One region of the Brevibacillus sp. FW301-21C12A genome, then DNA from elsewhere that is predicted to be linked to it. Evidence: riboswitches for the same ligand, from Rfam matches in the RefSeq annotation. Region 1 holds a riboswitch; the other holds the start of a gene.
The links. A riboswitch is a leader RNA that binds a small molecule or an ion and turns the genes downstream of it on or off. The one in region 1 is predicted to bind S-adenosylmethionine.
Positions count from the first base shown of each region.

Region 2: it holds a riboswitch for S-adenosylmethionine, as region 1 does, so the genes downstream of both, AC3WQH_RS22520 (sugar ABC transporter substrate-binding protein) here and AC3WQH_RS03715 (homoserine dehydrogenase) in region 1, are expected to answer to the same signal.

Region 1 covers NZ_JBYTBG010000003.1:188,180-191,408, forward strand. The annotation lists gene AC3WQH_RS03710 (DinB family protein) at 1-435, shown strand, start outside; cobalamin riboswitch at 541-740, shown strand; SAM riboswitch class I at 1,206-1,313, shown strand; SAM riboswitch class I at 1,457-1,566, shown strand; gene AC3WQH_RS03715 (homoserine dehydrogenase) at 1,650-2,912, shown strand; gene AC3WQH_RS03720 (hypothetical protein) at 2,979-3,134, opposite strand.
Region 2 covers NZ_JBYTBG010000052.1:22,697-25,925, forward strand. The annotation lists gene AC3WQH_RS22515 (sugar ABC transporter ATP-binding protein) at 1-787, opposite strand, end outside; gene AC3WQH_RS22520 (sugar ABC transporter substrate-binding protein) at 865-1,887, opposite strand; SAM riboswitch class I at 2,005-2,125, opposite strand; gene AC3WQH_RS22525 (ATP-binding protein) at 2,328-3,229, shown strand, end outside.

The sequences.
Region 1 (3,229 bases):
GCCGTACTGGCGAAGCAACTGGCGCAGACCGTCGAGATGTATGCCGGGCTTACCGAGGCGCAAGCGGAGTATCGCTACGCGCCGGGCAAATGGACCGTAAAAGAAGTGTTGGGGCATCTGATCGATACGGAGCGGATTATGAGCTACCGCTTGCTGCGAATTGCCCGGGGAGATCAGACACCGCTCGTCGGATTTGACGAAAATGCGTATGTTGCGCAAGCTTTTTTTCAGAAACGCGACCTGGCCGATTTGCTCGAAGAATATCAGGCTGTTCGGCAGTCGACGCGCGCTCTGTTGCGGGGAGTGGCAGAGGAGGCGTGGACGCGAACAGGGACGGCCAACGGCAACAAACTGTCCGCACGCACTTTGGCCTATGTCATTGCCGGGCATGAGGCCCATCACTGTCGCATATTGCGGGAAAGGTATTCACTGTAGACGGTATGCAAAAGCGAACCGCGTTGATTTGATTCGTCCCTTTCGCTTGTTTATTCTACCATTTTTCAGGAAAAGTAGAATAGAATGGTAGTAACGATTTGCAAAATTGCATACGGGGGAACAGGTTCCTTGCGGCGATTCGCTGCTAAGGATAATAGGGAAGCTCGGTGCAAATCCGACACGGTCCCGCCACTGTAAGAGGGGAGTTTCGCGCACACAGGCCACTTGTCCAGCCGCTGGACAGGGAAGGCAGCGCCAGACGATGATCCCGAAGTCAGGAGACCTGCCTGTTTCAACAACACTGATGGACCTACGGGAGATAGGGAGGTGTTAGAGGACTCGCCATACTGGCAAACGGACAAGGATGTCTATTGCTTGCCTGCGCATTTTCTAACGATCGGATCTTTTTTCGATCAGTAGAAAATGCGTTTTTTGTTTTGGGGAGAGGAAATCGGCGCTGATTGACCGTGAGCAACTTAAAGGAGGGGGCAGCATGGTTCAGCTTTTCATCTGTCAATGGTGCGGTTATGTCGAAGAACGAGAGCTGTCGGGGGAAAGCGAGGAAGGGCTGGTCCGTTGCGTTTGCTGCAGTACGGAGGAAGTCGAAAGCGTTTTTGCCAGGTGAAGGCGACCGTACATTCGGAACGGTTGTCCCGTTTTTGGCCGTATCTGAACCGTTTCTGACCGCATCTAGCCTGGTTAAAAACGAAAAAGAATTTTGTTGACGAATGCTTTGGAATTTCTTAGAATAGGCTCAACAGCAAACAAAGTTCTTATCCAGAGAGGTGGAGGGTCTGGCCCGATGAAGCCCGGCAACCGTTGCGTAGTGCGACAAGGTGCCAATTCCTGCGGGGCGTTTTCGTTCCGAAAGATAAGAAGCGGGTACATCGTAGCAGTTATGACGAACCTTCTTCTTAGCGAAGAAGGTTTTTTGATGTTTCCGCTCAACAAAGGCTTTCTTTTCCAATAAGCTTTTCGCTTGGCCGCTTTCTCGACGAGAAAGAGCAAAAATTCATAGTTTTCTTTATCCAGAGAGGCGGAGGGACTGGCCCGATGAAGCCCGGCAACCGTCACACAGCTTGTGACAAGGTGCCAATTCCTGCAGGGCGGAAGCGTCCTGGGAGATAAGGAGAAGGATTTCGTTGATGCCAAAACCTTCTTCTTAGCGGGAAGGTTTTTTCTTTTTACGAAAATATTGCTATGAGGTGGTAGAAATGAGCGCAGGTGTAGTCAAGGTAGGGCTGCTTGGATTGGGAACAGTAGGGGGCGGCGTCATCAAGACGATTCGTTCGCAGCAGGAGAAGCTGGCTGCGAGATTGGGCAAGCGAATCGAAATTGTCAAAGCATTGGTCCGCGATTCGGAAAAAGAACGGGCCGTTCAGGTAGATCCCGCGCTTTTGACCACGGATTTTGAGGACGTGTTGAAAAGCGATGTGGACATTGTCGTCGAGGTGATGGGGGGCGTCGAGCCGACGTATGACTACGTCCGTGCCTTGATCGAAAAAGGCTGCCACGTGGTGACGGCGAACAAGGAGCTGCTTGCCAAACGCGGCACAGAGTTGGTCGATCTGGCAAACCGGCATCAGGTCCATCTGGCCTATGAGGCGAGCGTGGCAGGCGGCATCCCGATTTTGAGCGTGCTGCGACAGTTTTTGCGCACGAACGATATTCAAGGAGTGCGCGGCATTCTCAACGGTACGACGAACTTCATCCTGACGAAAATGGAAGCGGAGCAGCTTCCCTATCAGGAAGTGTTGAAGCAAGCGCAGGAGCTGGGGTATGCGGAAGCCGATCCGCGCTCTGACGTGGAAGGATTCGACGCGATGTACAAACTGTACATTCTCGCGCAGCTTGTGTACGGAGAATCGCTGCCGCTTGCAAATGTCGTGCGCAAAGGGATTGCCGATTTGTCTCCTGGTCACATCCGTATCGCAAACGAGCTGGGCTACCGGATCAAGCTGATTGCCCAGGCGCACAAAACAGAGCAAGGAATCCGGCTCTCGGTTCAGCCGACCATGCTGCCTGTCGCTCATCCGCTGGCGCAAATTCAGGATGCTTTCAACGCTGTTCAGCTTTCCGGAAACATCGTAGGCGATCTGCTGTTTACGGGCAGAGGCGCAGGCGAGCTGCCGACGGCAAGCGCCGTTGTCGAGGATTTGGCTTATTTGTTGACGCAGCCGTTTACCCCGCATCCGGCCTGGAAGGAAAAAACGGCCGAAGCGCAGCCGGGTCAATGGCAGGACGAGCGCGTGCTGTGTTATCTCGAAGGCTCGTGTCTCGCTGCGACGCCTGATCGCGTCCTGCATTTCTTGCGCGAGGCGGGCGTGACGGTGACGAAGCTGAAAGTCCAATTCGATCTGGGCGGAGTATTGCGCGCGGGGTTGATCGTAACAGGGATTCGCGAAGAGCACGAGGAAGTGCTGAAAAGCGATTTTGGCCTGTCCGTCCGCTGCTTCCCGCTGCTGGAAACGGCATAACCCGAAAAAGCGGCGCAAAAGAAAAAACGGGCAGGCAGCAAGGACGAATGCCAGATGGATGGCGTCCTACTGCCTGCCGTTTTTGTCCGAATGCTTGGGGGGATCAGGGGCGGAGCCGTTTTGCTGGTTTCCCGGGAAGACGGCTTTTTCCCATTTGGTCATGAAATAGCCCGAGAGCAGAAAAACGCCAATGGCTGCTACGGTAATGATGGCTCCTGTCATGCTCTCCCTCCTTTTGCTCGTAAAAGCGGTCTTGCTATGGTTTACGAATAAGGCTTGGAGAGGTTTCAGCCAAAAGAACAGGGATGCGCCCGTTT
Region 2 (3,229 bases), on a different contig from region 1:
CCGCTTCCAGGATCACTTCGCCAATCGGCAGCTCCACTTTCGGGAACTCTTCCTCGAAGCTTTTGCCCAGCATGTTCCCGATGACTTCATCCATCGTAGTAGCGGCCGTCTCGCTCGTGGCAATCAGTTGACCGTCGCGCATGACCGTGATCCGGTCGCAGATTTCGAAAATTTCCGGCAGCCGATGGGAAATGTAGATGATCCCGACGCCTGCTTTTTTCAACTGGTCGATAATGAGAAACAGCCGCTCGCTCTCCTTCGTGCTCAACGGGGCTGTCGGTTCGTCAAAAATGACGTACTTCGCTTTTTGCACGGTCGCGCGGGCAATCAAGATCAGTTGCTTTTCGGACAGCGTACATTCCTCGACGAGCATGCGCACAGGGATGGAAAAGCCGAAGCTTTGCAAAATGCTCTCCGCTTCCTTGTGCAGCCCTTGCCAGTTCATGAGTCCCTTGCTGCTTTTGGACACGATCTGGTCGAGCAAAATGTTTTCCGTCACGCTCAAATACGGGATCAGCGCCGTATCGACTTCCTGGTAGACGCACTGGATGCCCAACGCTTTCGCATCCTGCGGCGATTGGATCGAGACGTCCTTGCCGTCAATCGCGATGCTGCCGCCATCCGGCTGATACGCGCCTGTAAGAATTTTCATCAGCGTGCTTTTTCCCGCTCCGTTCGCTCCGAGCAGCGCGTGCACCTCGCCAGCCTTGACTTCAAAATCGACGGAGCGCAACGCAGGCACGCCGGAAAACTGCTTCACAATCCCTTTCATCTGCAAGCTGGACACTTTTCGCCCCCCCTAAATAAACAAGATTCCCGTTGACAAAAGCAACGGGAATAGCCAAACCAACCAGCTCTATTTGCTTACTTGCCCCACTCTTGTACGTATTGGGACAGATCGCCCATCGTTACTTTTTTATCCTTTGGCAAGTCTTCCTGTTTGACCAGCACCGGATTCAGCTTCACGCTGTCTGGCACTTGCTCGCCTTTCATTTTTTGGAAAACGGTCTGCGCGTGAATGCGTCCGATATTCGACGGATCTACCGCTGCTGTCGCGACCCAAGGAGAGTTTGGCTCCTGGATCAGTTGCAAGTCTTCGTCGCTCAGGTCGATGCCGTACACCTTGATCTCGGTGCGTCCTGCTTGCTGGATCGCACGGGTTGCCCCTTTGGCAAATTCATCCCACGATGCCCATACGGCTGTAATGTCGCCTTTGTTCGGATACTTTTTCAAAATCGCTTCCATCTGCGCTTGCGTATCCAGCGCGGTGTTGTTCGTTGCCGAGCCAAACGCGGCGATTTCCTTGATATCCGGGTATTTTTTCAGGAATGCTTCATACGTTACCTGGCGCTTTTCCATCGGCGCAAAGCCCGCTACCCAAATTTTCACGATGTTGCCTTTGCCGCCCGTATCGGCAGCCAGCTTTTCCAGGCTCAACTCGGCCAGCTTGTTGTCATCTTGCTCGACGACAGGGACGCCCGGCAGCTTGATATCGGTGTCGAACAGCACGACCGGGATCTTTTTGTCGACCGCTTTTTGCGTGCCTTGCTGCAGCGCTTCCGCCGTACCGTGGTCAATCAGGATGCCGTCAAAATTTTGGTTCACCGCAGCGTCGAGGTTGGAGGCCATTTTCGACAAATCGGTATCTGCGTTGAATACGGTCAGCTCGCCGCCGTTTTTCTCGACTTCCTGCTTCACGCCGTTAATGTATTGGGCAGAAAACGTGCCGACGTTTTGGCGCATAATCAAGGCAATGCGCTTCGCCTTCTCGCCGCCGGAAGCGCCGCTTCCCGCCTGATTTTGGGTGTCCGCTCCCCCGCCGCAAGCGGTCAAGGCCAGCGACGCAGCCAGTACGATTGATGTGACAAGACCCAGTCTCTTTTTCATCGAAAAATCCCCCTTTTTCTTTCTTCCTGCTGAGCTTCAAGCTGAGGAGGCTACGCCCTTCCAATAGGAAAAGCCTCTTTCAACAGATGAAAGAGGCTTGATCGACAAGATTCGCGCCTCTTATCTGTCAGGTATCGCTACCTGTTGGAGTTAGCACCTTGGCTCGCAAGACGGTGATCTTGCCAGCTAGGTTGCCGGGCATCATAGGGCCATTCCCTCAGCCTTCTCTGGATAAGAGTAGTTTTTATTTTCGCAACGTTTGTATTAATATATACAGACTATAATCCTTGTTTTACCCATCTGTCAACTGGGTTTTTGAAGCTTTTGTCCTCCAAAATAATCCCAACTCGATGTCCAAATTTTGGAGGAATTATGTAAGGTCTTGTCGAAACCTTGTAGATTGAAGCAAAAGCCATGCAAATTTGCGATGGGGATGTCTAATGAGTCTACTAAAAGAACTAATCTTGCAAATGTTTTTTGCCTTGACACCGTTTGTTTTGTTCAACATCTATTACCGCGACCGGATGCGTAACTATAGCCGTTGCTTTATTCTCGTAACCAGCTCTGTCTGCATGTTTCTGGCGATGACCTTCGCTTCGAGCGTCAACGAAGGAATCATTTTCGACATCAGGCACGTCATCGTCTTTTTCGCTCTGATCTACGGCGGAGTACGAATCGCCTTGATCGTGCTGATCGAATCAGCGCTGTACCGCTTTTATCTGGGCGGCGAAGGCACCTGGGTCGCCATGCTCGTAATGGCCGCCACGTTTGCAATCTCCCTCCTGATATATCAACGCTACAAAGCCAGTTATCGGAAAACACTGTTTACTCTTTTGACGGGTGCGCTTTTTTCCCTGATAGATTTGGGGTTGACCTATCTCAATTTTCCCACCTATGTATCCCATCAGCTTCCCTATCATGTGCTTGTGATTCCCGTTCAAAATTTTGTCGGCATCTGGCTGTTGATGTCGTTATTTAGCAAATGCGTATCAGACAAGGAATTGTTCATTCGCCATGCCCAAAACGAAAAAATCGAGACGATGAGCCACGTCGCCGCTTCACTGGCGCACGAGGTGCGAAACCCGCTCACGGCCGTCAAAGGATTTTTGCGCCTGATCCAGGAGGACCCGGGAAACATTGCGAAAACCGATCAGTACATTCGCATCAGCATGGACGAGATTCAGCGCACGGAAGCGATTTTGACGGAGTACCTGGCGCTGTCCAAGCCGCTCAAGGAGCGCACCGAGCTGATCGACGTATGCGAGCAGCTCCATGTCGTCCGCGAGGTCATGCTGCCGTTTGCCAACATGAACAACGTCGAGTTGGAGCTGCAAGCTTATGA